DNA from 3 places in the Paenibacillus sp. 01T442 genome. Region 3 is predicted to be linked to each of the others. Evidence: riboswitches for the same ligand, from Rfam matches in the RefSeq annotation. Region 3 holds a riboswitch; each other region holds the start of a gene.
The links. A riboswitch is a leader RNA that binds a small molecule or an ion and turns the genes downstream of it on or off. The one in region 3 is predicted to bind cyclic di-AMP.

Region 1 (5,613 bases), on a different contig from region 3:
AATCTTGAAAGGTTGACGGATTCGCAGCAATCCATCTTGCATTGATGAATAACGTAGCTGGAATCTGCTCCTGAATCAAATACTGGATCAACTTCTCATCATAGCCACTGCCTTCCTTCCCGCCGCAGGCATCAAAGGTAAGAGCAATCACTTTGTCCTTCGTATGTAAGCGTGTTTTCACACCAGGGACACGCTCCCCCCACTTCGTTGGTATCACAGAAGCATAACGAGCGATCAATGATTGTTCCACTGACGTGAAGGTTGGGACAGGAGGTGCGGCTGTTGGTGCAAGCGTTGGTGTTGGTGTTGGTGTTGGTGTTGATGTTGATGTTGGTGTTGATGTTGATGTTGGTGTTGATGTTGGTGTTGGTGTTGGTGTTGGTGTTGGTGTTGATGTTGGTGTTCCTATAGATGTAGATGTAGAATCAATCACCGTTTCCACTTCTGCAGCACGCTGCTCCACCTCACATCCTGCAAACGCTACCATCGCACTTATAAAGAAAAGGAGGCACATCGTGCGCCCCCTCATTTATGTTTCCGCCAGTCTAATTTACTTTTCTCCAGCTGATAGGCAAAATCGTTCTCAAGACGTTTCTCTTCCGCCTTGCGAGCAGCCTCTACCCTGGCTCTTTCTGCATCCTTCTTCGCTTGCTCTTCCGCTTTCATCGCGTCAGCCTGGGCTTTGAGCCCTTCCAGTATTTCCGGACGCAGCAGATCCTTCAGCGTTGCAGGTTTATCTTGCACGCTAGCCGCAGCTGGCGTAATCTTTGCTTTCTTTTTCACCATAATAAGGTCACCTCGTCTACAAGTTCTCCCTATTATTGTACACTTCTATTGATGTAAATGATACGGCACTGTTGCAACAACGATATCCTTATCGGCTTGAAGCTTCGAACGAATCCGCGCCGCAGATTGATTATGGAGCAGACGGTGCCACCATTTCTTCGGCATGAATTGCGGGAGAATAACCATGATCGACTGCTTCTCCGACATATGCGTGTCGATGCGATCAATGAATTCAGCCAGCGGCTTCAGAATCGTTCTGTAGCGTGATTTGAACACTACGAGTCGAACACCTGGATCCCAGATCTGCCACTTCTCCTGCATCGATTCTTCGTCCTCATCCGAGAAGGAGACATAGAACGCGATGACGTTAGGCGAGAGCGATTTGGCATAGTTCAGGGTCTGCTCTACCGCTTTGTGAATCCCAGCCACAGGTACGATAATGACCGGCTCTTTGGTACACACACGGTCTTGTGTGATATCAATCCGCAGCTGTTTGGCTACGTCGTCGTAATGGTGACTAATTTTCGTAATGAGCCAGAGGAGGATCGGTGTAATGATAATGACAATCCAAGCACCCTCGCTAAATTTGGTAACGGAGAAAATGATAAGAACCGCAAGGGAGACAATACCACCCAGGCCGTTAATGATCAACTTCCCGATCCAGCCAGATACCCGCTCTTTGAGCCATTTACGAACCAACCCCGTCTGAGCAAGTGTAAAAGATAAAAATACGCCAATCGCATAAAGCGGAATAAGTGCATCGGTTTTACCTTTAAAGCCAATCAATAACAGGCTGGCTAATACGCCTAGCGTAATAATGCCATAGTGATACGAAAGCCGATCCCCACGGAAGGAGAACATGCGCGGGAAGTTTTTGTCTTGGGCCATGATGGACGCCAAGATCGGGAAGCCATTGAAGCTTGTATTCGCAGCGAGCACCAAGATTAGCATTGTCGCGATTTGCGTCGCGTAGTACATCACACCTCGGCCAAAGGCTTGCTCCGTTACCATCGAAAGAACCGATGTATGACCGTTATGATCCGGTGCCACCCCATACCCTAAGGCAATCAGCGTTACACCACCGAACACGATGGCCAACAGACCGCCTAGTGAGAGGAGTGTTCGTTTGGCATTTTTGACAGATGGCGTTCTAAAATGCGGCACGGCATCGGAGATCGCTTCGATCCCCGTTACAGCTGAACAACCGGACGAGAACGCTTTGAGAAGTACGAACAAGGTTAATGAGTTCGTTGCTGCGCTTGGTGCGAATTCGATCGCATGTGTATTCATAGATCCTGTCAGTAAATCGAAAATACCTTTACCCACTAACAAAAGGATACAAAGAATAAAAAAGTACGTTGGAATCGCGAATACCGTTCCTGATTCGGAAGTACCTCGCAAGTTCAGCCAGACCATAATCCAAACCAGTAAGATGGTCAGCGGAACAATGTACGGTACAGCCGATGGAAATGCCGAGGTAATCGCCTGGACACCAGCCGATATCGAAACGGCTACGGTTAAGGTATAGTCGATTAGCAGAGAGACACCGGTAAGACGTCCCCACACCATGCCTAAATTTTCTTTCGTCACCATATAGGCGCCGCCGCCCATCGGGTACGCTTCGATCACTTGTCTATAGCTCAACACGAGCAGTAGAATCAAAGCAATAATCGAAACCGCAATCGGCAATGAGAAGGCAAAAGCTGCAACCCCCACTGTCGCGAGCTCTAACAGAATTTGCTCCGTCCCATACGATACGGATGATAAGGCATCTGACGACAAGATAGGGAGGGCTTTCCAGACAGGCATTTTCTCCGACTCAATCTCACTCGACTTTAGCGGCTTACCGAACACAATTTTTTTCAATGAATCACTTGTCATTTCGCCGTTGTTCCTCCAATTAAAGCCATATCAATACTATATTTTTGAAAAATGGACGCAAAAAAACACAAGGATCGACCTTGTGTTTTGAACACACGTTCTCCTTTCTCACGTTCGCTTACGAGGTTAGCTGCCGGGTTCGGGCCGCGAGAAATCTGCCCTAAAAGGTACTGAATCCGTACCGTTATTCACCCCATGTTACTCGTGGTTCCCCCGCTTTTCTTAAAAGAAAATTAAGCGAAATATTCAACTGTTCATGTACGTGTTGAATACTACTCTCTTCTACCAACATAGTAAAGGAGGGAAAAAACGTAAAAAGCACTCTCCGACCTCACGTTTCACCCGATAATTCGCTTACAATTACCTGATTCGTTGATTATCTTCCATTCTCGTAGGTAATCAGGGTATTTTAACTTATTAACAAGGTTTCAGTCCGTCAAAGTTACTGGTTCGTGCGAACATTCTGTTGGATGAACCGCTTCCTTTAAATAATCGTGTAATTCACCCAATCCACGCGAGTTCCGCCCATTTTGTCAAAAAACTGTTGTGCACGATGATTGTCAGGCGCGGTGATCCATGACATGAAGGCATAGCCGTTTTCCTTGGAGTAGATTTGGCACTTCTGGAACAAGTCTTCTTCTGCTGCGGTCCCCCGGTAAGACTCGAGAAGGAAGAGGTCATTCATGATCGTAATGGGATTTGCCTTCATCGTACTCCAAGAAAAATACAGGGTCGCAAAGCCTACGAGCTCTCCCTCTTGGTCGACAACAAACTGTATACCGCCTTGTTCCTGAAGCAAGTTACTAATCAGTCGATGAATATCAGTTCTTAACGGCTGTGGCTTCTTATAAAAGCCTACAATATAGACATACATCAACTCTGTTAATACCTCCAAATCTTCAATTTCCACTTTTCTTATCACGTGTCCCATCGTATTCCTCCATGTGTTTTATGAATGATAATACAATTATATGTATAAATATTCAACCCTTTACTGATTTAATACAGGCCAATTCATTGACACACCCTACCCGCCATGATAAACTGTCACAAAATATATTATAGTTTAGATCGGAAGGTGTACCATGTCAGACAACGCAACCTCTTCAGCTCAAGGAACAACACATGCTCAACCTGAGATGCCTGGCCGCTTACGAGAAACGCCTGTCTCATGGTTGCTCTGTTTTACGATTGTACTTGTCATCATGAACACGATGATGTTCAATCTGGCTCTGCCCAAAATTTCCGTACAATTCGAGCTCAGTCCTTCAACGGCATCGTGGATTGTTACGGGGTATTCAATCATTTTCGCCATCGCATCGATCACCTACAGCCGCTTGTCCGACTTCGTGCCTATTCGCAGGCTTTACGTCATTGCCCTGCTCTCGCTAGGCGGCGCCTCCATTCTAGGGTTGTTCACGGACAGCTTCGGACTGTTGCTGTTTACGCGGTTGATTCAAGCATCCGGCGCAGGTGCGATCCCTTCGCTTGGTATCGTACTCGTAACCCGCTACATTCCGTTGTCTCGTAGAGGCAGAGCCATGTCGCTCATCCTTTCCGCAGCTTCACTTGGCTTGGGACTAGGCCCCGTCGCAGGGGGATCCATCGTTCAGTATTTGGGCTGGCATTTCCTGTTCGTCATTACAGCGGTCACGCTGCTGCTTATTCCTATCTTTCTCATCCTGCTGCCAAAAGAAAAACCAGAAAGCGGCTCGTTCGATTTCATCGGTGCTCTGCTCCTCGGGATTGGGACGACGGGGTTGCTGCTCTTCCTTACGTCTAAGAGTCTGATCGCACTCCTAGCAGGCGTCATTGCGATTGCCCTATTCACTCTGCGCATTCGCCGAGCCTCACAACCGTTCGTGCAGCCTGCCCTATTCGGCGACAGACCCTATATGGCGCTCAGCGCAATCGGCGTGTTTTCCTATATGATCAGCTTTGGCTTCTTGTTCCTTGCGCCACAGATGCTTGCGCGGGTTTTCGGTTTAGCTCCGCTTACTTCGGGACTATTGCTCTTCCCTGGCGCTTTGTTGGCTATGCTCGTCTCCAACCGTGTGGGTCGCATCATTGACCGCTATGGGAATACGGCGTTACTCCGCTACGTACCATGGTTGATGCTAGTTTCAACCGTAGGGCTTGCCCTGACTGCAAGCTATTCCTCTTACTGGATTGCTGCACTCTACATCCTAGTCAGCATCAGCTTTACGACACTTTCCAGCGCTGTATCCAATGAGCTCTCCCGGCAATTGACCACAGATCGCATCGGCTCGGGCATGGGCTTGTTCCAATTGCTGCAATTTTTTAGTGGCGCGTTCGCCGTTGCGCTCTCGGGGAGCGCACTGGTCTGGCAGAAAGCCCTGCCGCTTGAACGTGCTTTTGACAACCTCATCTGGGGGATGGCGGTGGTTGCGCTTATAACGATAGGAAGCTCGATTCTATACAGAAGCTATGCAAAAAAGAGGCTTACGGGACTCGTCACAACGGATTCGGTAGGAAGCCCAGTTGTGGCTGCAACCGCAACTGAATAAAAGCATAAACGCGCACCGATACGTTATCGGTGCGCGTTTTTAATCATATGACCATGCCATCCCATGCGACCGTAATCGGACATGGGAATTGCTGTTCCTGAATCCAGCCTACTAGATCTGCATGTGTAGAGGTAAAGTGGTTAATATGGGTAAGATAAATGCGAGAGTTAGCATGTAAAGTCCCTTGCTCTAACAGTTTGCGAAATAATTCCATACAGCTAAAGGCGTCCAAATGGCCGTTTGGATGGAGGCCCCTACCACTAGTTAGCCCAAAAGTGCATTCACTAATCAACACATCAAGGGAAACATTTTCAAGCAGCTTGAACGTTTCCGGCAAGTACCAGCCTGTATCCACGCCGTAGTAAAGCTTCTGACCATCCTCATTCTGAATCAGATAGTTCGCACAGCTTTCCCCCAT
Region 2 (5,613 bases), on a different contig from region 3:
ACGAATGCCATCGTGGCCATTGCTCGCTTCGCCAACGACCTCAATCCCATCTTCCGTCCCTAGAACAGCTGCAAGTCCAATTCTGACCATTTCATGATCATCGACTAGTAATACTTTGATTAAGGTGTCGTCCATTCGCTTCTTCCTCTCTATGTACGATGTTAATTTTCGATCAATTGAGGATCGGTTGCTAAGATTGGTACTCGAATTTCAATACGTGTTCCTCGGTCTGGTGCTGTAATAATATCCACTGAACCGCCGATTTCGTTCACGCGTTCCTTCATGGACACGATGCCATAAGAAGTCAGCTTCTTCGCATCCAGCTCAAAACCAACACCGTCATCGCGGATCACTAACCGGATACCGTCAGAACGATGCAGCAGCTTCACTTCCAGCTTATTCGCCTTAGAGTGACGCAGGGCATTCGAAAGCGCCTCTTGCACAATTCGGAATAAATGATCCTCGATCCCTTTGTTCAAGCGGATTTCCTCATCCATATCCCAGCTGATCGCCATTGGAACCTTGGCCGCTAGCTCCTTCAAGAGCTCAACGAGTCCCTCCGACAGTCGTTTTCCTTCGAGATGGATCGGTCTCAGATGCAGCAACAAGGCTCTCATTTCGGATTGAGCGACGGAAGCCATCTCTTCAATCAGATGAATCTGCCGCTTCGCTTTCTCAAAATCTTTATCCAGTGTCCGTCCAACAGCCGTAGCTGTCATGGATATAGCAAACAATTGCTGACTTACCGCATCATGCAGCTCACGCGCCAAGCGCTGACGCTCTTCAATAACCGCGGAAAGCTTGGCTTTCTCGGTAAGCTCAGCATTGCTATTCGACAGCCGTTGAAGGGAGGTCACTTGCTCTTCCCATCGCTTCATAATACGGCTGAGTTGTTCGCCTAAGCGTCCAATCTCATCGTCATCCCCGTTTTGAAAGCCTTCTCGGGCAAATGTCCCTTTTTCTAATAAAATCATCGTCTCCATCATGGGCTCAAGTCTGCGTGTCACCTTAGAACTGTTCCAGTAACCGAATACCGCCCCAATTACACCCAGAATCAACAAAGCCATGAACGAGAACTTGACTCCCTGCTGCCAACTGGTAAAGGGCTCAATCAAATGACTTGAATTCAGAAAATACAGCATAGCTCCGAAAACGGCGAAGCTAAATAGGATGGCTTCCCCCATGCTGCGCCAGATCATGTTCGTTAATCGTCGTTTGTAGCCGTCCACTTGGTGAAGTACCCCCTTGAAATAAACGACTACACCGTCCTCTAAAAACGGTCTCGTTTATCTAAAATATAGCCCATGTATATATGAGACTATATTTTCTACTATTTAAAGAAAGTTACAATACTTTGACCTTTATATCTCCTACGATGAAAGAAAGTATGAGTTTCACCCGATGGTCACAATGCCCATAATTCTGCGATTGCCAAACGACTTTGTTCATCACACCTGACTCTTTTTCTTCCGCGATTTGAAGCTGACCCAGCATGACGGAAGCTGTGACGGAAACGCCGATATCGTCAGGCACCTTTATATCAATATCTCCTACAACACCTTGTAGGATAACTGTCGTTTCTTTTTGCTCGAGAATTGCCATGGAAAGATCCATATACGTTTCTCCCACCAAGTACCACGTCGAGGAATTCCGTTGAATCCATGGTTCTCGGCCTAGGCGAAGGCTATCAACAATCTTCTGCTTTTGGGTATACGTATCATCTTTATGAATCTGCTTGGATCGAATGAAAAATAAACCTAATGAAATCAACACAACCGAAATGACAATGGTAAGATGATCACCGAATAATATGACGGCACCAATCCCCATCAGCACATAGCCCTTGCGCTCTTTGCGTGAACGAACACGATGAATGCCCAGCAAAATAAGGATTACGGCCATAACGGGAAAAAAGCCTATGGTATGTTCCAGAAGCAAAAAAATACCGGCTCCAATCAGCAAAAGCGCTGTATTCCGGCTGCGGTTATTTTTCGTTTCCTCTCCCATCGATGCACCTCCTCTGGCTGCCATTTCTCTTTCGTTCATACGATTCCTAGCATACCATAAGAATKGACGACCTCCAAGATGCAAATCCTTATAGATCAAGGCTTTGCTTTCGTGGAGGTCACCGTCCATGACTATTTGCTGTCGTGCGGGTCTCGCTCACCGCGAGAACGCTGCTCCTGCTGCCACTCATGCTGCAGCTTGCTGCGCAGCGCGCGCAGTTCGTGTTGAAGGTTGCCACCGGCTTCCTTCAGCGTCTCCTTCGACAGGCGGCCCGCTACGCGTAGCCCCTGCAACGCCTCCCGGCCGAGCTCGCGGCCGGTGACCTCCAGCTCGCGCCATGTGTCGCGAGCCTCTTTGCCGTGCAGCCCGCCGCGCGGCTGCTCATCCTCGGCTGCGTGTCCCGCACGCAGCCCGCGCAGTTCCTCTGCGAGCGCCAGGCACAAGTCCTGGCTGCTCGCGTACTGCGCGCGGTAGTGCTCGCTCGCGGCTTCCTCGTTCAGCTTCTCTTGCAGGGCAAGCCGCGCTAGATCTTCTTCGCCAGCGCGCATCGCAAGCTCGGCCTGCTCACCGCGCAGCTTCGCCATCTCTTCCGCTCGCGCGATGTTACTGCGCAAGGCAATCGTTGCTTGCAGCGCTTCCTCATAGCGTTCCTCAAGCTGTGCGATCTGGCTACCGTCGTCAGAAGTGGCTGGATTCGTTTTGCCGATCGTCTCGTGCCAGACGGTTTCAGCCATTTTGCCAATACGGTCAAATATATTAGTAGGATCCATTTCCCGATTCTTATTATTATTCATGTACAATCGCCCCTCATCCATCATCATACTCTTATGGTAGCTCAATTTCTGAGGTTCTAAAACCGACTATCGACTGTTTTTGAACCTAGACCTAAGTCTAGTATAAATGGGCATAACCATATTTTGGTCGTTGCCCAAGCATGCCAGTGATGCTAAAATATTTGAAGCCGAGTCTAGTGCATATATGCAGGCACTGGTACGGGGGACGAAATACTTGGGGTGAATATTTGCTTCAGCTTGGAGCAGACTAGGGAGAACCTTCTTCCCGAACCCGTCAACTAACCTCGAAGGCTCAAGAAGGAGGATTACCAATTGAATAAGCTTACCAAAGGGTTAACTAGCCTAGCTGCCTCACTAGCAGTATTGGCTGGAGGCTTTCTTTCCCCATTTACAGCTCAAGCAGCTGAAATGGCCGTGAAAGTGCAAGTCAATGATGAACTGATCCATTTTCCTGATGCACAGCCATTTCTGGATGGCAACCACACCACCCAAGTCCCGCTTCGATTTGTAACGGAGAAGCTCGGATATACGGTCAACTGGCAGAAAGATGGCAATCAGATTAAGGTAACACTAAATAACGACAATCATACGATTACCTTKGTTTCAGGGCAAAAAGAAGCTAACGTTGATGATGCAACGGTCATCTTAGACGGAGCTTCTCAGTATCAAAATGGACGTGTATATGTACCTCTTCGCTTCCTTTCCACAACCGCAGGCGTACCTGTACAGTGGGATGCAAGCAGTAATCTAGCTATCTTAAGTAAAGATGGAGAGCAACATGCACCTGATTATCAAGTATTCGAATCTACAGCTTATTCGGCAGATCCTTCTGAAAATGGCGGGTATGGAGCCATTGATTACATGGGCAACCCACTAGCAATTGGCACAGTTGCTGTTGATCCTTCCGTCATTCCACTTGGCACGAAGCTTTATATTGAAGGCTATTCGTTTAGCGGGCTTCCTAAAGGCGGCATGTACGTCTACGCAACAGATACGGGCGGATCCATTAAAGGAAATCGCATGGACATCTTTATTCCAGGCTCAAGGAAATCATTACAAAGCTTTGGCTTCCAGAAGATTAAAGTGTATCAAATTCCCAATTAAATGCATGGAGAGAGCTGCCCTAAGAGTCATACAAGGGCAGCTCTTTTTGTAGTTGAATGTTCCACTCAATAAGGGCATATGTCCAATCAACAGGGTTCCCACCCACATATGTTATATAGTGTTTAACCCACATTCAAAACCGGAGGGGATACTATGTCAGCTGCAGTTGGTTGTGGAACGCCAGGATACGGAAGTTCCGCAGGTTTAGTTCTTGTACTTTATGTACTGTTGGTCATCATTCTTGCTACTTTCTACTAGGACCATCTTCCGCCTGCGAAAATAAACCCAGCTGCTGAAGCTTCTCATTACGAGGCTTCAGCAGCCGGGCTTTTTCATTTGAATTCGATGCCACTCGTTCGCTGCTTCAAGATTTCTTCCAGCATTCCCCCAATATACGCCCCCGCTTCCATGGCAGGTGTTCCACCGCGATGAATGTTCGAAATAACCATCCGATCCGAATCCGTTCCCCCCGTTCTTGGCTTATAACACATGTACGCACTTAACGACTCAGCAGTCACAAGACCGGGTCTCTCACCGATAAGCAGCACAAGACATTCCGGATTTAACAAATCTCCGATGGCATCCATACAGCCTACCCGTCCGCGATTCACATAGATTGTCGTTCCCGCTGTTAAGCCTCGCAATCGCAAGGAATCCAGCAAGGCAGGATACAGGTCACGCATATTCGCTTCGATGCTATTTGCACTTAACCCATCGGATACTACGATTTGCACTTGTGGCCTAAGCTGACATTTCGCTAATAGCTCCTGTTTGCTTTCGGGCTTCAATACTCTCCCTAGATGAGGACGCTTCAAATACATATTCTTCGTTTCTGCACAAGAATCGACGATGAGCCACCTCATTTCTGCTAAGAGAGCAGAACTCACCTCATTGTGCACAGCATCCACGCTGCTAGCATGATCCCATCGAAAAGTCAGTAACTCACTCGTTAATGGACGTGTACCTGATCTAGAAACGCCAATGCGTGCCGGAGTTAGTGCTTTCATCCGAGCGAATTCATCCACGCTTTCCACCTCCTCGCCAGAATAGCCTAGAATCACCTGCTAGCGGACTTAGCGTACCGTTCAACCATAGGCCTATGTCTTGCAGCCAATCTCGAAATTCTGGTGCTGGCGCGCGCCCAAACAACTCGCGTAAAGTCGCAATATCGTGGTAGCTGAGTGATTGGTAATTGAGCATGCAGTCATCCGCCATAGGTACGCCAATCAGGAAGTTCACATGAGCAGAAGCCAGCATGACCGCTAAGGAATCCATATCATTTTGATCAGCATTCATATGATTGGTATAGCACACATCAACCCCCATCGGGAGACCATGCATTTTGCCCATAAAATGATCCTCAAGGCCTGCACGTATAACTTGCTTGCTATTGTACAAATACTCTGGACCGATAAAACCTACCACCGTATTAACCAAAAAAGGCTTGTAGATTCTAGCTAATCCGTAGCATCTCGCTTCCAACGTCACTTGGTCTATGCCATGATGCGCTTCCGAAGATAGCTCCGAACCCTGCCCCGTTTCAAAATACCACCGATTCGGCCCCGCCGCACTGCCCATTCTATGAATCAAGGCATCCGCTTCATCCAGAAGCGCCTTATGAATGCCAAACGCGCGATTGCCTTTCTCCGTACCGGCCAAGCTCTGGAATATAAGATCAGCCCTGGCCCCCTGCTTGATCGCTTCCATC
Region 3 (5,613 bases):
AATTCCGAGTTCTATGCGGATTTCGGCATGTACGATGTGAAAATTCAGGTGCCCGCAAATTATATTGTGGCTGCGACTGGATTTCCTGTTAAACCTGCTGTGACGGACAAGGGCACGAAGACATACCAATTCTATGCTGAGGATGTGCATGACTTCGCTTGGTCAGCCTCTCCTCATTTCATCTATGTGGAAGAGCCTTTCTCAGCCCCACAGGTTCCCGGAGTCAAAATCAAACTGTATCTTGATCCTAATCATCAGGATTTAAAAGATCGTTACATGTATGCGGCCAAAAAAGCACTCTCCCGTTACAGTCAGTGGTACGGAACGTATCCGTACTCTACCCTTTCCATCGTCGTCCCCCCTCCTGGCGGGAATGGTGCTGGCGGCATGGAATATCCAACCTTAGTCACCGCATGGGGAGCTAGCGACAAAGATCCAGACTTGGAACTGGAACGCGTCGTCGTCCATGAGATCGGCCACCAATTCTTCTATGGGCTTGTAGCCAGCAATGAATTCGAGGAAGCATGGCTTGATGAAGGCTTCACCTCTTATGCAGAAGATAAAGTGATGGAAGTCGAATACGGCGAAGCACCTAATTTACCTGTTGAATCCAGTTATATCACCTCACCAAATGGACTGCAGAAGAATGCATGGGCTTACACAGGGCATGATCAATATGCTGAAAATGTGTACACGCGTGGCAAGCTCGTACTCAAAGCCATTGAGCAGCAAGTCGGCACCAAGACGATGGATCGTATCATGAAATCCTATTTCCAAAAGTGGCAGTTCAAACATCCGTCTACGAAGGATTTCCAACAGGTCGTGGAGGAGATCAGCAAAACAGATTGGAACGATTTCTTTAATCAATATGTCTATGGCAATCTGATGATGGATTACTCCGTCGAAAGTGTCCATGTAAAGCCTCAAGGCAACAAGGGATCCGAGACTTATGAAAGCACAGTCCGCATCGTTAAGTTTGGCGGCAACTCACCTGAAGTGCCGATTCAGTTCCACTTCGCAGATGGCACATTGTTAGATAAAACATGGGATGGCAAGGAAGGCAGCATCGATTTCAAATTAACGCATACCTCGCCTGTCGACTGGGTGCGCATCGATCCCAAGTACACGCTCATACTCGAAAATAAGCACATCAACAACTTTTATCAAACGCAATTAAATACGAAGCTTCAAATTCGGTGGAATCTTGGCATTATTCAATTCCTGCAAGCCATTTTTGGCTCAGTCGCCTGGTAAGGACTTGGCTTACGTCTCATGACAAACTCTGAGCGTATGCTTACGATGCTAGTTTCCCAGAATAAACGACTACACCGTCCCTCAAGGACGTATCACAGTGTTTATGGAGAAATATAAGCATTGTATAAACTGCAACTATACTTTCTTATATTTTAAAGAAAACGTTAAGGAGGGACCCTCGTTGGCCACCTATATCAAAGCAGGCTTCAGGGCAGCTATGGCGCAGCCCTTTGCCACGATCTTTTTATTCCTATATCAGATGGGTTGGGGTATTCTCCTGTATAAGCTCGTACAAGGTGTTCTTGTCCCCCTCATGCATCGGTTCCCTGGCGCTGAGCAACCCAAGCAGGCCTTGCAGATTTTCCTAGCAGAGGGCCAGTTTCAGTTAATTAAAACAGATCTCAGCTATTCCTATCTATGGTGGCTTGCTGCACTCTTATGTGCGCGCATGCTGCTGACGCCTCTCTTAAATAGCGGTGTCTACTATTCGCTCACTCACCCTCACCAGAATGCCGGCTATCGCTTCTTTCGCGGGATGAAGCAGCTCATGCTCCCCTTCCTGCTCGTGTATTTGATCCGCATCGCGCTTACACTATTCCCACTCATCTGGCTTATTCCCAAAGCCGCCTATATGCTGGGACATAGCGGCTCTTATGAGCAGATCGTTCTCAAGCTTCTACCTTGGCTGCTCAGTTTAATGGTCTATGGCTTTGTCCTGCAGTTGCTGTTCATGTATGTGCAATTCGCCATCGCGGCCAAACTGGGGATTACATCGACAATCATCTCTTTCTTTCGATATTCGCTGCCGATTATTGGACTTGCCATCATCCTATTACTGTTCACAGGACTTTTGGCAGGGGTCACAGTCACGGCTACTTACCTATGGGCAGGACTGGTAGCCCTCATCATTTATCAATTGTATCCCCTCTTCCACATTTTTTTCCAAATTTGGGGCATTTCTTCCCAATATCAGCTGCTTTCAGCCAAAATACCTAACTAATATCCAGCAAAACAGTGAATAGCTTACGCGCTCTCCCCTTCTCTTTGAGAAAGGGGCTTTTTTTTGTCTATTTCCCGAACTATTTGCCTATTTTTCCGCCTTTTTTTAAACAAAAAAAGAGGAATTTCATTGTTTATGACGAATTAAAAGGACTAGCATCAGAAAACCAAATTTTTCATGCCGAATTCCTCAGTTTATGGGGAAACGGGGGAACCACTCCGGGTGAATTGATCTTGCAAGACAGGGATCATAGGGAACCTTCAACCGAACCCTCCAGCTAACCTCGTAGGCACCGGAAGGAGACAAGCAGTTGAAGAAAGTAGTTGCTCTTGTTTTTAGTCTTGTTTTGTTTTTGAGTGTAAGTGTAGGAAGCGTTTTCGCATCGTCCTCCATGGACAACGCAGTCGAAGATCTCGTAGGAACTCCCTACAAATGGGCAGGAACGACAACCAAAGGCTTTGATTGCTCTGGTTTCACATCCTACTTATTCGATGAGTTCGGCATCGACCTTCCACACAGCTCCAAATCGCAAAACAGCGAAGGCTACTGGGTTGACAAAAAAGATCTTCGTAAGGGCGATCTTGTATTTTTCAACACGGATGGCAGCGGTATCTCTCATGTAGGTATGTACCTCGGAGACGGTGAATTCGTTCACTCCGCTACCAATCAAGGTGTTGTGAAGAATAAGTTGAGCGAATCCTATTATGCGAAGCGATATGTATCCGCCAGACGTGTTCTGTGGGATGATATCTACAATCAACTAACTGCTGAATCCAAGTAATGTTCTCGCTACAGAATGAAGCCCTGCTAAGCTTTGCTCGAAAGAGCAGCTTGCAGGGCTTCATTCATTTGAACGAGGTTATCGGCGTATACTACAATATCAAAATAAACGTCTACAACGTCCTTCGAGGACTTCTCAAAGTGTTTACGGAGAAAACAGCCGAATTTTTATGTTCCGCATATACATGCTGGTATTTTGAACAAAGGCCTCTGGCCTCAGGAAGGAAAAGAACGCATGGACAACACACAAGACAATATTTCACCCCCATTTCCCGGCATCGTTCGATCCATTGATGAAATTAGAGATCATATTGGAGAGCCTCATCCTGCGGTACAAAATAAAGTCATCAATCAAATTGACGAACATGCTCAAGCGTTCATCGCCAAATCACCTTTATTCTTCTTATCTACATCAGGTGCGGATGGATTGTGTGATGTGTCCCCCCGTGGCGATGGCCCAGGTTTCGTTCGCGTTCTCGATAATCACCGCTTGATTTATCCAGAAAGACTCGGAAACCGTCGAATAGATTCTATGCAAAATATAGTAAACAACCCGCAGGTGGGTCTCTTATTCATCATTCCAGGCGTCGACATGGTGCTCCGCGTCAATGGTCGCGCTTGGCTGACGAGAGATGAAGAGCTCCTTGCGACTATGCAGCTTAATGGGAAATCGCCGATCGTCGCTGTTGGCGTCGAGGTGCAGGAATGTTTCGTACACTGCAGTCGTGCACTTAAACTTTCGAAGATATGGGATACCGCTACGTGGGTACCCGAACAGGAGCAGCCAGACGGCATGGATATGTTCCGCGCGCATCTGGCATTGAACAACATAGCGCTAGAGGAATAAGGATAAGCTAACTAGGTCGCAGCCAAAATGGATAACTTGACATGACATGTTAGCCAGACTATAATAACGGCATGTCGTTTTCTAGGGTTCCGCGGCGTTTCACTGCCGGCTGGTCCAAGGGAAAACACACAGCAAATATGCTGTGGTCACGGAGGGAGAAAAGCCCGGGAGTCTATCGCAACAGTGCGATATTCCCGGGCTTTTCTCTGTTTATTTTGTGGCACTGACATCGTAAATCATAAATTCGCACATGAAGGAGTGTTCATTATGGCATGGTTATTTCTAGCTATTGCAGGTGTATTTGAGGTCGTATGGGCCATTTCATTGAAATTTTCCAATGGGTTTACGCGACTAGTCCCGTCGATTGTTACGATTCTAGGCATGATCGTTAGTTTCTATTTCTTAGCTGCAGCAACGAAAACTCTTCCGATCGGAACGGCCTATGCGGCCTGGACTGGCATCGGTGCTGTAGGCGCGATTATCATTGGCACTCTTTTTCTCGATGAACCGATCAGCTTAGTTCGTATCTTGTTTATGGTCTTGATTCTGGTCGGCGTGCTCGGACTGAAATTTACGTCAGGGCACTAGGGAGTATTGGTCGCTTACACGCCACTCATCTGCGTGACAACGTTGGCAAAATTATACTCATGGTTATGGCCACCTTATTTTAGTGAAAAATGAACCCGGTGTTGGGCTACTTGATTGTATAGCTCACATACCAGAAGCTGCCCCCTACAAAGATGCGCAAATGCTGTGACAAGGGTCGAAAAATGTCATTTAACTCTTCGTAAGTAAAATAATTCTTAAGTATTTCATGCTTGGAGCCGTCGGCTAGCTCGCGTCTTTTGTAGGTGTCTTCGCTCTCCTCATGCGTGATAAGCTCGCCGCCTCTGCCAGGCACATACATATTATCTGCAATGAACACCTGCGCTCCGCTGCCCAATCGTTCATGGAAGCCTTGTAAAAAGCTGTCGATCCGATTCCGCGGAATATGCGAGAACCAGAAGTTGGCCAGCCCGTAATCGAACTCCCCACTTATCCCGGAGAGCTCATACGCATCTCCTTCCTTGAAAGACGCATTCCCCTTCGGCCATGACTTCGATTCCGCGATGCGCAGTACCTCTGGGCGAATGTCTACACCTACTAGCTGTGTCGCCGTTTCTGCGGCAATGTGTGACCAATAACCTGTGCCACAGGCAATTTCCAGCACACAGCGTCCCTCCACCTGCTTCTTCAGGATCTCCGACAGAAGGGCCAATTCTTGTTGATACTCCGCATCCTCGCGGTGATAAATCCGTTCATACTCCTCTGCCCGTGCGCCGTAGTAAGCTTGCATGCTCAGCTTCTCCTGGTCCAGAAGCGTCTGCTTCTCCTTCACTTCGTGCAGGATACGATGTCTCGCTGACAGCAGATCCGCAAAAATCGCGCCACCCTGTGCAGCATAATTCGCAAGCAGCCCCTGCGTCGCCATGACGATCAGCTGTGTCATCGATAGGCCCGTGGCATCCGCCATTTGTTCTAACTCGGATTTCACTTTCTCAGGCAAATAAACCGAGAGTCGTTTCGTTTTGTCTTGCTTGTCCTCCATGGTTAGCCGCCTCCTTTTTATTACATTGTAACATATAATATGTACCATATTAACATTAATTATGTTGTATGCATGGAATTGCGAACACTTTTGCTTATGTGTTTTAAGTAGCATCGCCATTCCTTTGGGTATCCTCGGCCTGTC

Region 1: it holds a riboswitch for cyclic di-AMP, as region 3 does, so the genes downstream of both, AC1DLM_RS06195 (APC family permease) here and AC1DLM_RS25195 (C40 family peptidase) in region 3, are expected to answer to the same signal.
Region 2: it holds a riboswitch for cyclic di-AMP, as region 3 does, so the genes downstream of both, AC1DLM_RS14810 (stalk domain-containing protein) here and AC1DLM_RS25195 (C40 family peptidase) in region 3, are expected to answer to the same signal.

Annotation. Positions count from the first base shown of each region.
Region 1 covers NZ_JBFTPF010000004.1:149,562-155,174, reverse strand. The annotation lists gene AC1DLM_RS06205 (polysaccharide deacetylase family protein) at 1-514, opposite strand, end outside; gene AC1DLM_RS06200 (YqkE family protein) at 526-786, opposite strand; gene AC1DLM_RS06195 (APC family permease) at 832-2,667, opposite strand; cyclic di-AMP (ydaO/yuaA leader) riboswitch at 2,768-2,917, opposite strand; gene AC1DLM_RS06190 (N-acetyltransferase family protein) at 3,152-3,598, opposite strand; gene AC1DLM_RS06185 (MFS transporter) at 3,753-5,195, shown strand; gene AC1DLM_RS06180 (MBL fold metallo-hydrolase) at 5,239-5,613, opposite strand, start outside.
Region 2 covers NZ_JBFTPF010000014.1:250,366-255,978, forward strand. The annotation lists gene AC1DLM_RS14790 (response regulator transcription factor) at 1-135, opposite strand, end outside; gene AC1DLM_RS14795 (sensor histidine kinase) at 162-1,229, opposite strand; gene liaF (cell wall-active antibiotics response protein LiaF) at 1,345-2,007, opposite strand; gene AC1DLM_RS14805 (PspA/IM30 family protein) at 2,139-2,801, opposite strand; cyclic di-AMP (ydaO/yuaA leader) riboswitch at 2,957-3,109, shown strand; gene AC1DLM_RS14810 (stalk domain-containing protein) at 3,114-3,905, shown strand; gene AC1DLM_RS14815 (YjcZ family sporulation protein) at 4,059-4,163, shown strand; gene eutC (ethanolamine ammonia-lyase subunit EutC) at 4,238-4,930, opposite strand; gene AC1DLM_RS14825 (ethanolamine ammonia-lyase subunit EutB) at 4,923-5,613, opposite strand, start outside.
Region 3 covers NZ_JBFTPF010000046.1:25,383-30,995, forward strand. The annotation lists gene AC1DLM_RS25185 (M1 family metallopeptidase) at 1-1,254, shown strand, start outside; gene AC1DLM_RS25190 (hypothetical protein) at 1,436-2,254, shown strand; cyclic di-AMP (ydaO/yuaA leader) riboswitch at 2,423-2,561, shown strand; gene AC1DLM_RS25195 (C40 family peptidase) at 2,565-3,035, shown strand; gene AC1DLM_RS25200 (MSMEG_1061 family FMN-dependent PPOX-type flavoprotein) at 3,270-3,881, shown strand; guanidine-I (ykkC/yxkD leader) riboswitch at 3,952-4,054, shown strand; gene sugE (quaternary ammonium compound efflux SMR transporter SugE) at 4,149-4,469, shown strand; gene AC1DLM_RS25210 (methyltransferase domain-containing protein) at 4,576-5,469, opposite strand.